3 regions of the Amycolatopsis sp. NPDC004378 genome follow, and region 2 is predicted to be linked to each of the others. Evidence: riboswitches for the same ligand, from Rfam matches in the RefSeq annotation. Region 2 holds a riboswitch; each other region holds the start of a gene.
What was found. A riboswitch is a leader RNA that binds a small molecule or an ion and turns the genes downstream of it on or off. The one in region 2 is predicted to bind S-adenosylmethionine.

Region 1: it holds a riboswitch for S-adenosylmethionine, as region 2 does, so the genes downstream of both, ACWEN0_RS34760 (aminotransferase class V-fold PLP-dependent enzyme) here and thrC (threonine synthase) in region 2, are expected to answer to the same signal.
Region 3: it holds a riboswitch for S-adenosylmethionine, as region 2 does, so the genes downstream of both, ACWEN0_RS03050 (methionine ABC transporter ATP-binding protein) here and thrC (threonine synthase) in region 2, are expected to answer to the same signal.

What each region holds. Positions count from the first base shown of each region.
Region 1 is NZ_JBSGDR010000015.1:184,105-190,030, reverse strand. Features, by position in the region: gene ACWEN0_RS34770 (potassium/proton antiporter) at 1-1,004, shown strand, start outside; gene ACWEN0_RS34765 (M23 family metallopeptidase) at 1,323-1,931, shown strand; SAM riboswitch class IV at 2,038-2,152, shown strand; gene ACWEN0_RS34760 (aminotransferase class V-fold PLP-dependent enzyme) at 2,192-3,526, shown strand; gene ACWEN0_RS34755 (hypothetical protein) at 3,544-4,122, shown strand; gene ACWEN0_RS34750 (hypothetical protein) at 4,127-4,744, shown strand; gene lspA (signal peptidase II) at 4,768-5,400, shown strand; gene ACWEN0_RS34740 (RluA family pseudouridine synthase) at 5,397-5,926, shown strand, end outside.
Region 2 is NZ_JBSGDR010000009.1:176,143-182,068, forward strand. Features, by position in the region: gene ACWEN0_RS26075 (ComEC/Rec2 family competence protein) at 1-2,037, shown strand, start outside; gene thrC (threonine synthase) at 2,161-3,426, opposite strand; SAM riboswitch class I at 3,440-3,573, opposite strand; gene holA (DNA polymerase III subunit delta) at 3,710-4,690, shown strand; gene rpsT (30S ribosomal protein S20) at 4,757-5,017, opposite strand; gene ACWEN0_RS26095 (DMT family transporter) at 5,348-5,926, shown strand, end outside.
Region 3 is NZ_JBSGDR010000001.1:615,177-621,102, reverse strand. Features, by position in the region: gene ACWEN0_RS03060 (transglycosylase family protein) at 1-1,407, shown strand, start outside; gene rsmA (16S rRNA (adenine(1518)-N(6)/adenine(1519)-N(6))-dimethyltransferase RsmA) at 1,607-2,443, shown strand; SAM riboswitch class I at 2,570-2,660, shown strand; gene ACWEN0_RS03050 (methionine ABC transporter ATP-binding protein) at 2,870-3,883, shown strand; gene ACWEN0_RS03045 (4-(cytidine 5'-diphospho)-2-C-methyl-D-erythritol kinase) at 3,953-4,915, shown strand; gene ACWEN0_RS03040 (ABC-F family ATP-binding cassette domain-containing protein) at 5,210-5,926, shown strand, end outside.

The DNA of each region.
Region 1 (5,926 bases), on a different contig from region 2:
ACGCACCGGCGTACATCGCCGTCGTCGTGCTCGCCGCCGGCACCACTGTGGACTGGACGCTGCCGCTGCTGGTGGTCTACGAGCTCGCGGCGGGCCTGGCCATCGGGCTCGGGTTCGGCTGGCTGGGTGGCATCGCGCTGCGCCGGGCCGCGCTGCCGGCGACCGGCCTCTACCCGCTGGCCACCGTCGCGGTGTGCGTCGTGGCGTACTCCTCCGGCCAGCTGCTGCACGCGTCCGGGCTGCTCGCCACCTACGTCGCCGCGCTGGTGCTGGGCAATTCGCGGCTGCCGCACCGCTCGGACACGCTGTCGTTCGCCGAAGGCCTCGGCTGGCTGGCGCAGATCGGGCTGTTCGTGCTGCTCGGGCTGTTCGCCTCGCCCGGCCGGCTGTTCGAGACGATCGTGCCGGGCCTGGTCGCCGGGGCCGTCGTGCTGCTGCTGGCGCGGCCGATCTCCGTCGTGCTCTCGGTGCTGCCGTTCCGGCTGCCGTGGCGGGAACAGGCGTTCCTGTCGTGGGCCGGGCTGCGCGGCGCGGTCCCGATCGTGCTCGCGATGATCCCGCTGTCGGAGGGGGTGCCCGGCGCGCAACGGCTGGTCGACGCGGTGTTCGTGCTGGTCATCGTGCTGACGCTGGTGCAGGGCGCGACGCTCGGGCCGCTCGGGCGCCGGCTCGGGCTGGCCAAGAAGTCCGAGGCGCACGAGATCGAGGTCGACTCCGCGCCGCTGGACGAGCTGGGTGCCGAGCTGCTGCAGGTCCGCATCCAGCCCGGGTCGAAGCTGCACGGCGTGTACCTGTCCGAGCTGCGCCTGCCGACCGGCGCGACGGTCAGCCTGGTCGTGCGCGAAGGCGCCGGCTTCACCCCGCAGAAGACCAGCCGGCTGCAGGAGAACGACCAGCTGCTGGTGGTCACGACGAGCGGCGTCCGCGACGCCGCCGAGCGCCGGATCCGCGCGGTGGACCGCGCCGGCCGCCTGGCCCGCTGGAAGGGCGAGTCGGGCCGTTAGCCCGTTCGTGGTCGCCCCCGCGGCGTGACCGGTCGGACGACTTCGTGCCGACCCCCCAATCACACGTGATGCCCCTCCAATCACGCGTGATGCCCGCCCCGTCACGCGTGATGCCGTTTTCGGCAGGGCAAGGCCGTGAACAGCGCTTGTCCGGTCCTTGTCCGGTCTCGGTGCCGACCTGGTGATCTTTTCCCGCAAGGGTGAGGGGCGCCTCACGAAAATCTCACGCGATCTTCCCAGTGATCCAACCTTTGGCCTACTGTGCGCTCGATCGGGTTAGTTCGAATGGGTGAGCGTTAGGCCAAAGGAGTACGCAGGGTGACGAAACTGCATGTTCGCGGGGCGCTCCTCGTCGCCGCCGTCACGACCGCCCTCGGGCTCGTCTCGGCGCCGGCCGCGACCGCCGAAGTCGCGCCGTTCCCCGCGCTCGCCCTGCCGTTCAAGGCCGGTCAGCAGGTCTACTCCGCCGGTATCCACTCCGACGACGGCAGCACCGGCGTCGAGAACGCCATCGACTTCAGCCCGGCCGACCGGACCGTCCGCGCGCCGCTCGCCGGCACCGTCCGCCTGCAGCACTGCGCGGGTGGCGACTGGGTGACCATCGACCACGCCGGCGGCTGGCGGACCGGGTACTACCACATGGAAGGCATCAAGGTCAGCGACGGCGAGCACGTCGAGGCCGGCGCCGTGCTCGGGTCGACCGGCAACGCGCTGCCCTGCGGCGGCAGCAGCACCGGTGCCCACGTGCACTTCACGCTCTGGACCCTGCCGGACGCCTCGGCGGCGGCCCACGGCGAGCCCGTCGACGGCAAGACCATCGGCGGGTGGCTGTTCACCGCGGGTGCCGAGCAGTACGCGGGCACCGCGACGCACCTCTCCGACCATGCGGTCACGCAGCTGCCGGGGCACTTCCGCGCGAAGCTCTGACCAGCGCGAACGACGCGGGAAACACCCGGCGTCGGCTGTGAGCGGCGTCTCAGAATGTGAGCCGGGGGTTGGCCGCCGGGCGCGTTCTCGGTTACCTTCTGTGCCAGGTCATGAGTGCCAGCGCGAAGCCCCGGCTTGCTGGCCGGCAACCCTCCTACCGCGGTGGGGTGCCCCGGGTGAAGACCGGGCCGGTCGCGTCGTGCGACGGGCAAGCGCGGGCCCCTCGCCGGGGTCCCCCGGACCGCCGAGGAGGCACCCCGATGACTCTCGCCCTCGACCGCACCACCGCGATCACCCCTGCCGTGCAAGGCATCCCGGCCGTCGCCGGCGCCGCGCTGCGGGTCCCGCTCGTCACCGGGGACACCATCGGCTACGCCAACCTCGACCACGCCGCGAGCGCCCCGTGCCTCGACGCCGTCCGCGCCAAGGTCGACGAGTTCCTGCCCTGGTACGCCAGCGTCCACCGCGGCGCCGGCTTCGCGTCGCAGGTCTCCACCAAGCTCTACGAACGCACTCGCGACGTCCTGCGCCGCTTCGTCGACGCCCGCCGGACGGACACGGTCGTGTTCACCCGCAACACCACCGACTCGTTCAACCTGCTCGCGCGCAGCCTTCCCCGCCACACCACGGTGATCGTGTTCGACACCGAGCACCACGCCGCGCTGCTGCCGTGGCAGGGCCCGAACGTCCGGCGGATCCCGACCCCGCGCACGCGTCTCGCCGCGGTGTCCGCTGTGGACGAAGCGCTCGCGGACGCGCCGCAGGGGCCGCGGCTGGTCGTCGTCACCGGAGCGTCCAATGTGACCGGTGAGCTGCTCCCGGTCGCCGAAATCGCCGCCGTGGCAAGGAAGCACGGCGCCCGCGTCGCGCTCGACGCCGCCCAGCTCGCCCCGCACCGGCGGATCTCCGTCAAGGACCTGGACGTCGACTACGTCGCCATCTCCGGCCACAAGCTGTACGCGCCCTTCGGGGCGGGCGCGCTGATCGGCCGCGCCGACTGGCTGCGCGCCGCCCGGCCGTACCTCGCCGGCGGCGGCGCGACGAAGCTCGTCACCGAAGACGCGGTGGTCTGGAACACCGGTCCGGAGCGCCACGAAGCGGGCTCGCCGAACACCGTCGGCGTGTACGCGCTCGGCGTCGCGTGCGAAACCCTCAGCGAGAACTGGGACGCCGTCGTGGCGCACGAACAGGCCCTGCTTTCCCGGCTGCGCAAGGGACTCGAGGGTATCCCGGGCTGCGCCGAGCTGCGCCTGTTCGACGCGCCGGTCGACCGCGTCGGTACGGTCAGCTTCGTCGTCGACGGCTTCGACCCGGGCTGGCTGGCGGCCGTGCTGTCGGCCGAGTACGGCATCGGCGTGCGCGACGGCGCGTTCTGCGCCCACATCGCGGCGAAGCGCCTCATCGGCGTCACCGGCGGGGAGGGGCAGCAGGCGGTCCGCGTCAGCCTCGGGCTGGGCAGCACCGAGGAGCACGTCGACCGCGTTGTGCTGGCCCTGCGCCAGATCGTCGCGCGCGGCGCCCGCTGGGAGTACGCGAAGGTGGACGGCCGCTGGGCCCCGGTCGGCGACCCGCGGGAGCTGCCGCCCTTCTGCTGAGGCGCTAACCTAGGCGGATGGGGCGAGGGCGGTACTGGTTTCCGGTGGCGTTGCTGGGGTTCGCGCAGGTCGGCATGGTGGCGGCACAGCTGCTGGCCCGCCGCAGCCCGGCCGAGTGGCAGTCCCCCGACGTCTTGCTCCGCCCGCAACCGGCCGGGTACGGCGCCCTGCAGTTCCTCACCCAGGATCCGCTGTTCACCCCCGGGCCGGGGCTGCCGGCCGGGCCGGCGTGGCAGGTCGCGCTCGGCGTGGCGGTGCTCGGCACGGCCGTCTGGTACGCGGTCGTCCTGCGGCCCGTCCGCACCGGGTGGTTCGTCCTCGGCACGGCCGGCGCGCTGCTCGCCGTCCCGCTGCTCGACCTGGTCGGGTCGTGGCAGTTCCGGCTCGCCGACGGGCTGCGCGGACCGCTGCTGGCCACGCTCGGTCTGCTGGTGCTCGCCGCGTACGAGCGCAGCCTGCTCGTCCTGCTCACCGCGGTCGCGTTCGCGGTGCTCGCGGTGGTGCTGTCGGCGGACCTGGCGGGTGCGCTGCTGTCGGCGGCGGTGCTGATTGCCGCCGCCTTCGCCGCCGTGCTCCGGCCCCGGGCGATACCCTGACCCGATGGGGGATGTCCGACGGTCCTGGTTCCCGGTGGCCGCACTGGGTTTCGCGCTGCTGGTCATGGTGGTCGTCGAGCTGGTGCCGGAGACCCCGGTGACCGGCTCGTTCGTCTCCTTGCACGCGGTCCCGATGACCCCGGACAACCAGCTGTACGGCACCGGCGGCGTCGGCGGGACCGGGCTGTCCGCGGCCACCACTGCCACGGCCGTGCACCCGGCCGCCCTCGGCTGGCTCGCCGGGCTCGCGTCCGTCGTGCTCGTCGCGGCGGGGTGGTACTGGCTGAGCCTGCGCCGTGCCGGCACGTCCCCGCGGACCGGCCGGTTCGTGCTCGGGACGCTCGGGGCCCTGGCCGCCGTCCCCGTGCTCGACCTGGTCGGCGCGCTGCAGTTCCGGCTCGACGGCGACGTGCGCGGGCCCCTGATCGCCACGCTCGGGCTCGTCCTGCTGGCCGGGTTCGAGCGCAGCTTGCTCCTGCTGGCCGTCGCCGTGGTGTTCGCCCTGCTCACCGTCGTTTTCCTGCCTCCGGTCGCCGGTGCGCTCGCCGCCGCGGGGGTGCTCTTCGCCGTCGCGTTCGCCGCCCTTCTGCTGCGTCCCCGCGACACTGCCGGGGCGCCCTGACCAGGGCCGTGGACAATGGAGCCGTGAGCACCGAGCCCAGCCACTCCGAACCCGACACCGAACCCGACGCCGCCGAGGCGCCGCCCGAAGCCGGGCCGGAGACGCCGGAAGCCCCGGCCAAGCCCCTGCCGAAGCGCCGGGTCGGCTGGGTGTTCGCCGTCGCGGTCGTGTTCTGGGTGATCGACCTGGTGACGAAGAACCTCGTCACCGCGAACCTGGAGGGCAAGGAGCCGGTCCGCATCCTCGGCGGGCTGATCTACCTGCAGGTGATCCGCAACCCGGGTGCGGCCTTCTCGATGGCCACCGGCATGACGTGGGTGCTCGCGCTGGTCGCGCTGGCCGTCGTCATCGCGATCGTCTGGCTGTCGCGGCGGCTGCGCTCGATCGGCTGGGCCATCGGCCTCGGCCTCGTGCTCGCCGGGGCCACCGGCAACCTGACCGACCGCATCTTCCGCGCGCCGGGCGGGCTGCAGGGCCACGTCGTCGACTTCATCTCGGCGTTCGCGCCGAACGGCAAGGGCTTCGCGATCTTCAACATCGCCGACTCGGCGATCTGTGTCGGCGGTGCCCTGATCGTGCTGCTTTCCCTGCTGGGCAAGGACTACGACGGTACGTCGACCAAGGACAAGAAGAAGCAGCAGGAGGAACAGGCGTGAGCGCGCGGATGCTCCCGGTGCCCGACGGGCTCGACGGGATGCGCGTCGACGCCGGCCTCGCGAAGCTGCTCGGCCTGTCGCGCACAGTCGTCGCGGAGCTGGCCGAGGCCGGCGACGTGCTGCTCGACGGCCGTCCGGCGGGCAAGTCCGACCGGCTCTCCGGCGGCGGCCTCCTGGAGATCACGCTGCCGGAGCCCGCGAACCCCGTCGAGGTCGTCGCCGAGCCCGTCGCAGGCATGCAGATCCTGCACGACGACGACGACATCGTCGTGCTCTCGAAGCCGGTCGGCGTCGCCGTGCACCCGAGCCCGGGCTGGACCGGCCCGACGGTCGTCGGCGGCCTCGCCGCGGCCGGCCTGCGGATCGCGACGTCGGGCGCGGCCGAGCGCCAGGGCGTCGTGCACCGGCTCGACGCGGGCACCACCGGCGTGATGGTGGTGGCCAAGAGCGAGCACGCCTACACCGTGCTGAAGCGTGCCTTCAAGGAACGAACGGTCGACAAGGGCTACCACGCGATCGTCCAGGG
Region 2 (5,926 bases):
CCCGTGCGCAGCGCGGGGTACGCCGATCAGCAGGCGGGTGCCCGGTCGGTGGTGCTGGCCGCCGACGTCCGCACGGCGGCGGTCGACGGCCGGCCGGTCTCGTCGTCCGGGCGCGTCCTGCTGCTGGCACCGGTCGCGCAGTGGGCGGCCCTCGTGCCGGGCCAGGACGTGACGGCCACCGGCATGCTGCTGCCGCCGCGCGGTGCGGACCTGACCGTCGCGGTGCTGTCCGTCCGCGGCCCGCCGGGGGAGCCCGGCCCGGCGCCGTGGTGGCAGCGGGCGGCGGCCGGCCTGCGCGCCGGTCTCCACGACCTGTGCCAGGTCCTGCCGGACGAACCCGCCGGCCTGATACCGGGACTGGTCCTGGGCGACACGAGCGCGTTGTCGCCGCGGGTCGAGCAGGAGTTCGTCACCGCGGGACTCGCCCACCTGACCGCGGTCAGCGGGGGAAACCTCGCCGTGGCGTGCGGAGCCGTCCTGCTCCTGCTGCGCCTGCTGCGGCTCGGCCCCAGGCTGTCGGCGGTCGCCGCCGGCGTGTGCCTGGCCGGGTTCCTCGTGCTGGTCGGCCCGGAACCGAGCGTGCTGCGGGCCGGGGTGATGGCGGCGGTCGCCCTGCTGGCGCTGGCGCTGGGACGGCGGGGTTCGGCGTTGCCCGCGCTGGCGTTCGCGGTGTGCGTGCTCGTGGTGGCGGATCCCGCCATGGCGACGGACTTCGGGTTCGCGCTCTCGGTGTTCGCCACCGCCGGGCTGGTCCTGCTCGCGCCCCGCTGGGCCGGCGCGCTGGTCCGCCGCGGCGTCCCACCCGGGTTCGCCGAAGGGCTGGCGATCCCGCTGGCGGCGTTCCTGGTGACGGCGCCGGTCATCGCGGGCATGGCGGGTTCGGTGAGCCTGGTGTCGGTGCTGACGAACGTCCTCGCCGCGCCCGTGGTGGCGCCGGTGACGGTGCTCGGCGTGCTGGCCACGGTCACCGGTCCCTGGTGGCCGGGCGCCGGGAAGGTCTTGGTGCACCTGGCCGGTCCGGAGGCCGAGTGGCTGATCACGGTGGCGCGTCACGGTGCCCGGGCGCCCGGCGCGGTCGTGCCGTGGCCGGGTGGCTGGTCAGGTGGGCTGCTCGCCGCCGCCGTCCTCGCGGTGCTGGTCCTGGCGGCCCGGCGTCGTCGCGTGCGGCTGGCGATGGCCGTGCTGGTGGTCGGCGCCCTGCTGGTGTTCGTGCCGGTCCGGGTGCTCGCGCCGGCGTGGCCCCCGCGGAACTGGGCGATGGTCGAGTGCGACGTCGGCCAGGGCGACGCGGTCGTGCTGGCGACCGCCGAGCCCGGGCGGGCGGTCGTCGTGGACACCGGGCCCGAACCGGGGCCGGTCGACGAATGCCTGCAGCGGCTGGCCGTCGACCGGATCCCGCTGCTGGTGCTGAGCCACCTGCACGCGGACCACATCGGCGGGCTCGCGTCGGTCTTCGACGGCCGGGCGGTGGGCGGTGTCGCCGTCGGCCCCGGGCGGGCGCCGGAGTGGGCGTGGCGCCAGGTGGCGGCGGAGGCGGAGCGGCAAGCAGTGCCCCTGGTGGAGCTGAGCCCGGGGGAGAAGCTGGCGTGGCCCGGGCTTTCGCTCGACGTGCTCGGCCCGCGTTACGTCCCGGCCCGCTCGGCCGGTCAGCAGGACGGCACCACGATCAACAACAGCTCGGTGGTCCTGCGCGCGGAAACCCCGGCGGGCCGGGTGCTCCTGACCGGCGACGTCGAACTGGCGGCGCAGGCGGACCTCTTGGCCGACGTCGGCGACCTGAAAGCGGAGGTGTTGAAGGTGCCCCACCACGGTTCGCGCTACTCGCTGCCGTCGTTCCTCGCGGCGGTGGCCCCGCGGATGGCGTTGGTCAGCGTGGGCGCGGGCAACACGTACGGCCACCCGAGCAAGTCCACAATGGACAGCCTGACGGGGCTGGGCGCCCTGGTCACCCGGACCGACCTGGACGGCGACACGGCGGTGGTCGCGGGCCCGGCGATCGTCCGCCGGGGCGAGCCACGCGGTCCGCCGCGCCGGTGATCCCGGCGGCCACCGGGAGCGTGGCCGGGCGAGGAGCACCCCGGCCGATGAACCGCCCACCGCGCGAACGGAAGGAGGCCATGGCGCCGGGGCGGGCACGCGGGCTCGCCCCGGCGGCGGACGTCAGTAGCCGAGGGCCTCGTTCACGGCCTTGGCCGACGGGGGCACGGTCGCCTTCGGGCCGATGTGGTTCTCGACCGCGTCGAGGGTCTTGAGGCCGTCGCCGGTGATGAGGAGGACCGTCTCGGCGTCCGGGTCCAGCTTGCCCGTCTCGACCAGCTTCTTCGCCGTGGCAACGGTGACCCCGCCGGCCGTCTCGGTGAAGATGCCCTCGGTGCGGGCCAGCAGGCGGATGCCCTCGACGACCTCTTCGTCGGTGACGTCCTCGATCGCGCCGCCGGTGCGGTTGACGATGTCGAGCACGTACGGGCCGTCGGCCGGGTTGCCGATCGCCAGCGAACGGGCGATCGTGTCCGGCTTCACCGGCTGGACCACGTCGTGGCCCTCGCGGAACGCCGTCGACACCGGCGAGCAGCCCGTGGCCTGGGCGCCGAACACCTTGTACGGGCTGGCGTCGACGAGACCGAGCTGGCCCAGCTCGCGGAAACCCTTGTCCACCTTGGTCAGCTGCGAACCGGAGGCGATCGGCACGACGATCTGCGGCGGGATGCGCCAGCCGAGCTGCTCGGCGACCTCGAAGGCCAGCGTCTTCGAGCCTTCCGAGTAGTACGGCCGGACGTTCACGTTCACGAACGCCCACTTCGGGTGCTCGCCGGCCAGCTCGGTGGCGAGGCGGTTGACGTCGTCGTAGTTGCCGTCGACGGCGATCAGGTCGCCGTCGTACACCGCGGTGGTGAGGATCTTGGCGCGCTCGAGGGTCTTCGGGATCAGCACGACCGACCGCCAGCCCGCGCGGGCCGCGGCGGCGGCCGTCGCGTTGGCCAGGTTGCCGGTCGACGGACACGCGAGCACCTCGAACCCGAACTCGCGCGCCGCGGCCAGGGCGACGGCGACGACGCGGTCCTTGAAGGAGTGCGTCGGGTTGCCGGTGTCGTCCTTGACCCACACGCGCTTGAGGCCGAGCTCCTTCGCGAGCCGGTCGGCGCGGATGAGGCGGGTCGCGCCGGGCTCGGTGTTCGGGATCTCTTCGACGTTGGACGGCACCGGGAGGAGCTTCTTGTAGCGCCAGATGTTCTTGGGGCCGGCCTCGATGTCCTCACGGCGGACGCGGCCGAAGTCGTAGGCGACCTCGAGCGGCGAGAAGTCCTCGGCGGAGACGAACTCGGGGGCGAGCGGCTGCCGGTGTCCCTCTTCCTTCGACACCAGTTCGACGGCGGGACCGAGATCCGGGGTCTTCGTGGTGGAGGTCGTTCCGAGGGTGGCGGTCATCGCGAGGTTCCTTTCCTCATCTGCCCCGCCGAAGCGGGCCGGAATTGGCACCGTGGTCGTCAGCTACCCCGCGATCGCGGGATGACGGGCTGTACGCCGGTTGCCGGGGCTTCGTCGGGCCGTTCCCTCTGCCCCTCTGGATGAGCGGTATTCGGTTGTCGGTGCGCGCGAGTCAGCGCGCCGCCTCGAGGACACCGTACGACATGGCGGTCACGCTGTGCCATGGTGGCCGCCCGACATCACCGGAGCGGGGGCACGAAGGAGCAAGTGAGAGGATTCGTCCGTGACCGCGCAAGCCACCGCCCCGGCCCCGCTGCACCTGGTGCTCGGCGAGGAAGAACTGCTGATCGAGCGGGCCGTCCGCGAGACGCTCGGCGCCGCCCGCGCCGTCGACGCGACGGCCGAGCTGACCCGCGTCCGGGTGTCCGAACTCACAGCGCCCGAGCTCGCCGAACTGGTCAGCCCGTCGCTGTTCAGCGAAGGCCGTGTGATCGTCCTGGAGTCGGCGCAGGACATCTCGCAGGAGCTGGCCGACGCCGTCGCGTCGTACCTGAAGGACCCGGCGGACGGTGTCGTGCTGGTCGTCGTGCACACCGGCGGGGGCCGCAGCAAGGCGGGCAAGTCGCTGCCGGCCGCGCTCAAGAAGGCCGGCGCCGAGGTCACCGAGTGCCCGAAGCTGACCAAGCCGGCCGAGCGCGAGCAGTTCGTGCGGCACGAGGTGCGCCGGGCGGGCGGCAAGATCGACCCGGCCGGGGTGGCCGCGCTGATCGACGCCGTGGGCTCCGACCTGCGGGAACTCTCCTCGGCGGCCGGTCAGCTGGTGGCCGACACGGGCGGGACGGTCGACGCCGACGCGGTCCGCCGCTACCACCGCGGCCGCGCCGACGTGACCGGGTTCGCGGTCGCGGAGAAGGCGGTCGGCGGCGACCGCTCGGCGGCGCTGGAGTCGCTGCGCTGGGCGATGCAGCTGGGCGTCCCGCACGTCCTGGTGGCCGACGCGCTGGCCGACGCGGTCCGCACGATCGCCCGCGTGTCCGGCGCGGGGCGGGGCAACCCGAATCAGCTGGCGGGCGAGCTGGGCATGCCGCCGTGGAAGATCCGCAAGGCGCAGGGCCAGTCGCGCGGCTGGAACCCCGACGGCCTGGCGACGGCGATGCGCGTGGTGGCGAGGCTGAACGCCGAGGTCAAGGGGGTGGCGGCGGACCCGGGCTACGCGTTGGAGCGAGCCGTGCTGGAGGTGGCGGCCGCCAAGGGCGATCGGTGACGACGTGCGTGTCCGGGCATGAAAAAGCCCCGGCCGGAGCCGGGGCTTTCCCAGAAATCAAGCGGCTCAGAGCGCGTTGACGCGCTTCGCCAGCGCCGACTTCTTGTTGGCGGCCTGGTTGGCGTGGATGACGCCCTTCGAGACGGCCTTGTCCAGCTTCTGGGCGGCGTCGCGCTGCAGCTCGACGGCCTTTGCCTTGTCGCCGGCCTCGGCGGCTTCGCGGACCTTGCGGATCGCGGTCTTCACCGAGGACCGGATCGCCTGGTTGCGCTGACGCGCCTTCTCGTTCGTCGTGATGCGCTTGATCTGCGACTTGATGTTGGCCATAGGGCAACTCCTGTTTCACTCGGTGAGATTCGCCGCCGCGCTCCTGTGGCCCCGCTCGGAAGCGGGTTTCCTCCATGACGGAATGCCGCACGGGCAGCGAGCGACCACTTTAACAGCCGCGCCGCGCGCGTCCGGAACCGGGAGTACGGTGGGGCGGAGTCAGTGCCTAGGGTTCCGTCGCCGGTCCGCGCTCCCCGCACCACACAACCAGGACCGGCGGGTCTGGTCCGAGCGGCACCATCGGCGGGCCCGGACGGCCGGTCGTTCATCTGACGGGGCAAAAGCCTGGAGGACCCGGTTTTCGCGCGCGCGAAAACCCGAAGGGGTCCCGTGAACGCCACTGCTCTGTCCTTCGTCCTCGTCGCGGCCGTCGTGCACGCCGCGTGGAACCTCGCCGCCAAGCGGATCTCCTCCGGCGGCACCCAGTTCGTCTGGCTCTACTACACGGTTTCCGCCGTGCTCCTCCTGCCGGTCACGGCCGTGCTGCTGGTGGTCGAGCCGGAACGTCCACAGTGGAGCTGGCTGGTGGCCGCCGTGGTGACGTCGGTGCTGCACATCGCCTACGGCGTCGTGCTGCAGCGCGGGTACCGCGTCGGCGACCTTTCCGTCGTCTACCCGGTCGCCCGCGGTACCGGGCCGCTGCTCTCGGTGCTCGCCGCCGTCCTGGTGCTCGGCGAGCGGCCGGGATGGCTCGGCCTGGTCGGCGCGTTCCTGGTGATCGCCGGGGTGCTGGTGATCAGCACCGGCCGCAAGGCGGGCGACCCCCAGGCGGTCAAGGCCGGGATCTTCTACGGCCTCCTGACCGGGGCCGTGATCGCCGGCTACACGCTCTGGGACGCGCACTCGGTGACCGGGCTCCGCGTGCCGCCGGTCGTCTACTTCGGGCTCGGCTCGGTGCTGCAGAGCGTG
Region 3 (5,926 bases), on a different contig from region 2:
GGAGCGCGCTCCACGGCCGTCCTCGACCGCGAATTCGAGGACACCGCGTACGGCCAGCTCGACTTCTCCGACGACCCGAACATCACGCAGCAGGACATCCTCGCCGCGCTCGGCCCCGACGCCGACGCGATGATGGCCGAGATCGACGTCGACGTCGACGAGCTGATCCGCCTCATCAACGCCGAGACGACGTACCTGCCCCCGATCGTCATCCCGGACGGCCTCGAGGAGGACCGCACCGCTTCCCCCGAAGCGCGTCGTGCGGCTCTGGACGAGGGCCTCCGCCAGACCACCAAGGTCTGGAAGCGCCGCTTCCTCAAGGGCGCCGTCCTGTCCGTGATGATCTCCATCGCCGGCGGCGGCGCGGCCGCGCTGGCGATGAACAAGAGCGTCACCGTCGACGTCGACGGCCAGCAGCAGACCGTGCACTCCTTCGGCGACACCGTCGGCGAGGTGCTCGAGGACGCGGGCCTGTCCGTCGGTGCGCACGACTCCCTCTCGCCGTCCCCGCAGGCGGAGGTCGGCGACGGCGGCGTCATCAAGCTCGAGCGCGGCCGCCAGCTGAAGATGATCGTCGACGGCTCGGAGCGCACCTCCTGGGTCCGCGCGACCCACCTCGGCGACGCGCTGGGCCAGCTCGGCATGACCGAGCTCGACAAGCCCGGCACGTGGATGTCGATGCCGAAGGACGGCGAGCTGCCGCTGCAGGGCGCCACGGTCGAGATCAAGACCCTCAAGAACGTCACGCTGTACGACGGCGCCAACGCGCCCAAGCAGGTCAAGACCACCGCGGTCACGACCAAGGAGTTCCTGGGCGAGTACAAGCTCACGCTCGGCCCGGAGGACCAGGCCGAGGGTGGCCTGGACGTCAAGCTGACCGACGGCGCCGAGGTGCACATCAGCCGCACCGGCGTCTCGACGGTCGTCCAGAAGGAGACCATCGACCCGCCCGAGCAGCGCGTCGACGACCCGGACCTGGCCAAGGGCAAGACGTCGGTCGAGGACCCGGGCACGCCGGGCGAGAAGATGGTGACCTACAAGGTCACGCAGAAGAACGGCAAAGAGGTCTCCCGCGAGAGCATCTCCGAGCAGGTCATCACCCAGCCGAAGCCGAAGATCATCCACGTCGGCACCAAGGAGGCCCCGACGCCGGACATCGGCGACGGCTCCGCGTGGGACCGCATCGCGCAGTGCGAGTCGGGCGGCAACTGGGCCATCAACACCGGCAACGGCTACTACGGCGGCCTCCAATTCGACAAGCAGACCTGGAACGCCTACGGCGGCGACCAGTACGCGGCCCTGCCGAGCCAGGCTTCGCGCGAGCAGCAGATCGCGATCGCGGAGAAGGTCAAGGCCGCCCGTGGCGGCAGCTACAGCGCCTGGCCGGTCTGCGGCAAGAAGGCCTGACAGTCTCACCGAACGGCCCTCACCTCCCGAGGTGAGGGCCGTTTCGCGTGCACCAAAAGGCATCACCCGTGATCGGGAGGGCATCACGCGTGTGCCGAGGGGCATCACGCGTGACTGCGGGGGCATCACGGTGATGCCCGTCCAATCACGGGTGATGCCTGCTCAATCACGGGTGATGCCCCGCCGGTAGGCTCGGCCGGTGGTTGAACTGCTGGGACCTGCCGAGATCCGGGGGCTGGCGGCCGAGCTCGACGTGCGGCCGACCAAGAAGCTCGGGCAGAACTTCGTGCACGATCCCAACACCGTGCGGCGGATCGTCGAACTCGCCGGCGTCGGCGAGGGGGACGTCGTGCTCGAGGTCGGGCCCGGGCTCGGGTCGCTGACGCTCGGGCTGCTCGCCACCGGCGCGCGGGTCGTCGCCGTCGAGATCGACCCCGTGCTCGCCGAGCGGCTGCCGAAGACCGTCGCCGAGCGGGGGCCCGAGGCCGTGGAACGGCTGCAGGTCGTCGGGGCCGACGCACTGCGCGTCACCCGCGAACAGCTGGGGGAGCCGACCGCGCTCGTCGCCAACCTGCCCTACAACGTCGCCGTCCCGGTCGTGCTGCACCTGCTCGCCGAGGTGCCCTCGCTCAAGTCCGGGCTCGTCATGGTCCAGACCGAGGTCGCCGACCGGATGGCCGCCGGCCCCGGCAGCCGGATCTACGGCGTGCCCAGCGTCAAGCTCGCCTGGTACGGCCCGGCACGCAAGGTCGCCGCCGTGCCACGCTCGGTGTTCTGGCCGGTGCCGAACGTCGACTCCGCGCTCGTCGCCTTCGAACGCGGTGACGCTCCGGCGTCGGACGACCGCGATCGGCTCTTCGGCCTCGTCGACGCCGCTTTCTCACAACGCAGGAAGACGCTCCGCGCCGCGCTCGCGGGCTGGGCGGGCTCGGCCGAGCGGGCCGGCGAGCTGCTGACGGCCGCCGGGATCGACCCGAAGACCCGTGGTGAGCAGCTGGACGTGCACGACTTCGCGAGGCTCGCCGCCGCGCGTTAGCACGTCCACAGTAGAGACGGGGAAAATACGCCTCCTGGCGTGCGATCTCGCGATTCGGACACCTCCACTCGTGTGATCTGGGCCAACGGGCTTGCTTTCGCTCCGCGGGATCGGTTTTACTCAGTACGTCCATCCCGAGCGACTGAGAGACCTGGCTCGCCGAAGTCGCAGCAACCACCCTCCACAGGGCAGGTGCTACCGCCAGGACCGATGGAGGCCGTTTCCGATGAAGAGGGTAGCCCGCCCCCTGCTCCTGACCAGGCGTCGCGTAGTCGACGAAGGCCGCCGCTCCGTGACCGCATGTCGACGCTCCCACTGAGCTCGTCCCAGCCGGTCCACCTCTTCTTCACGCACCGTCCATAACGGACGGACTCTGCTTGCGGCCGGGCGCCTCCGAGTGAGCGCGCCCCGTTTTCTGGAGCCTTCGTGATCACCGTCGAAAACCTGTCCAAGTCCTTTGCCACCAACGGAAATTCGGTGCTGGCCCTGCGCGACGTGAGCGTCGACGTGCAGGCCGGCTCGCTGTTCGGCGTGGTCGGTCCCGCCGGGTCGGGCAAGTCCGTCCTCGCCCGCTGCATCGCGCTGCAGGAGCGGCCGGACCGCGGCGTCGTCCGCCTCGACGGCCTCAACACCGGCACGCTCGACGGCCGCCGCCTCCGCGAAATCCGCCGTCAGCTCGGCGTCGTCTCGACGAAGCCGGAGCTGATCGCCGAGCGCACCATCGCCGGCAACATCGCGTCCCCGCTCGAGCAGCTCGGCGTCGACGGCCCGCAGCGCCGCAGCCGGGTCGGCTCGCTGCTCGACCTCGTCGGCCTGACGCAGCGCGCGGCGCAGCGTCCCGGCGAGCTGTCCGCCGGGCAGCTCCGCCGGGTAGCGGTCGCGAAGGCGCTCGCGGCGGCCCCCGCCGTGCTGCTCGCCGACGACCCGACCGCCGGGATCGACCCGGAGGAGGCCGGCGCGGTGCTCACCGTGCTCGACCGCGCCCGCTCCGAGCTGGGCACCACCGTCGTCGTCACGACGCCGGACGCCGGCGTGGTCCGCCGGGTCTGCGACGACGTCGCGGTGCTCGAGGACGGCACGGTCATCGAGCGCGGGACGGTCCTCGACCTGATCGCGGACCCGGGCAGCCGCACCGCGCAGGCGCTGCTGCCGGCCATCGAGACCACTCGCGCGCAGACCTCGCGCTACGACCGCTCGGCCGACGTCGTGCTGGTCGGCTTCGCGTCGGTCGGCGCGCTGCTGCCCGAGGCCGCGGGCCGCTTCGACGTCGAGTTCGCCACCATCGGTGGCGGCCTGACCCGCATCGGCGACACCCCGGTCGGCCGGTTCCGCCTCGGCGTCCGCGGCGAGCGGGCCGACGCGGCGCTGGCCTGGGTCGCCGAGCGCGGCGGCCACGTCACGCACACCGCGCGCGGCCCGCAGGGCGTCGCCGCGGCCTGACCCCGTCCCGATGACGCCCCGATGCGCACTTCGCATCGGGGCGTTTTCGCGGGCACGTAGGCTGGTCGGGTGCTCGCCGTAGTTCCGCCCCCAGTCACCGTCCGGGTCCCGGCCAAGGTCAACCTGCACCTTTCGGTCGACGACCTGCGCGAAGACGGTTACCACGAGCTGGTCACCGTGTTCCAGGCCCTGTCGCTGACCGACGAGGTGACCGTCGCCGTCACCGACGAGCCGGGCCTGGAGATCTACGGCGAAGGCGAAGGCACGGTCCCGACCGGCCCGGAAAACCTGGCCTGGCGGGCGGTCGAAGCGCTGTCCGCGCACGTCGGGCGCACCGGCGACCCGAAGGTCCGGGTGGTGCTGCGCAAGGGCATCCCCGTGGCGGGCGGCATGGCGGGTGGCAGCGCCGACGCGGCGGCGACCCTCGTGGGGCTGGCGAGCCTGTGGAACCTCGACGTCACGCGCGACGAGCTCGCCGAGATCGCGGCCGGGCTGGGCAGCGACGTCCCGTTCGCGCTCTACGGCGGCACGGCGCTGGGCACCGGACGCGGTGAGCAGCTGGTCCCGGTGCTGTCGCGGCACACCTTCCACTGGGTGCTGGCCTTCGACCAGCGCGGCCTGTCGACGCCGAAGGTGTTCGGCGAGCTCGACCGCCTGCGTGCCGAGGGCAACCCGCCGCGGATCGGCTCGCACACGCCGGTCGTCGAGGCGCTGGCCTCCGGCGACCCGCGGCAGCTGGCGCTGCTGCTGGGCAACGACCTCCAGGCGGCCGCGGTTTCGCTGCGGCCGGGGCTGCGCCGGACGCTGCGGGCCGGCGTCAACGCGGGCGCGCTCGCCGGCACGGTCTCCGGATCCGGCCCGACCTGCGCGTTCCTCTGCGAGGACGCCCAGTCGGCGGTGGAGGTCGCCGCGGAGCTGTCGGGCGCGGGCGTGTGCCGGACCGTCCGCGTAGCGCACGGCCCGGTCCCCGGCGCCCGCGTGGTCGGCGGCGACGACGCGCCGCGCCCGATGCCACCGCGGGTGCACGCATGAAGAAGGCGGAGTTCGCGTTCCCCGGCCCGTTGCGGGACAAGCTCATCGCGGCCATCCTGCGTGGGGAGAAGACGTCGACCACCGGCGAAGCCCGCGCGGGAATACGAGCCGGTCGATGGCGCGTTGTCGGGAATGGCGATCAGCCGCGAGACCGTCCCATGTCCTCAGTGGACTCACCGGCTCGAGGCAGGCGTGCTGCCGGTGCCGCCAAAGCATTCCGTGCGGGGAAAGTCCGCAATCACCTTGGAGCGGACCTGGTCCGGTTCGTCATCGTAGAGAGGATCGGCTGAGCGGATGCCCAACCTGGTCAACCTGGAGGCGGTGAGCAAGTCCTACGGGGTTCGCCCGCTCCTGGACGGTGTTTCGCTCGGCGTCGCGGCCGGGCAGCGCATCGGCGTCGTCGGCCTCAACGGTGGTGGCAAGACCACGCTCCTGGAAGTCCTTTCCGGACTGACCGAGCCGGATTCCGGGCGGGTGAGCCATGTTCGCGACCTGCGGATGGCCGTGGTCACCCAGCGCACGGAACTGCCGGACGGCAGCACGGTCGGCGACGTCGTCCTCGAACGCTACGGCGCCGAGCACGAATGGGCCGCCGACGCGCGCGTGCGGTCCATTGTGGACGGGCTTGGCATCACCGCGATCGGGCTGGACACGCCGACCGCGAACCTCTCCGGCGGTGAGCGGCGCCGCGTCTCCCTGGCCGCCGCGCTGACCGGCGAGCTCGACCTCGTCGTGCTCGACGAGCCGACCAACCACCTGGACGTCGAAGGTGTCCGGTGGCTCGCCGACCACCTCCTCTCCCGCCGGATCGCGGTCGTGGTCGTCACGCACGACCGGTGGTTCCTCGACACCGTCGCGACGCTGACGTGGGAGGTCGCGAACGGCCGCGTCGAGCAGTACGAAGGCGGTTACGCCGACTGGATCTTCGCCCGCGCCGAGCGCGCGCGGCTGGCCGCGACGGCCGAGGAGAAGCGGCAGAACCTGGCCCGCAAGGAGCTGGCCTGGCTGCGC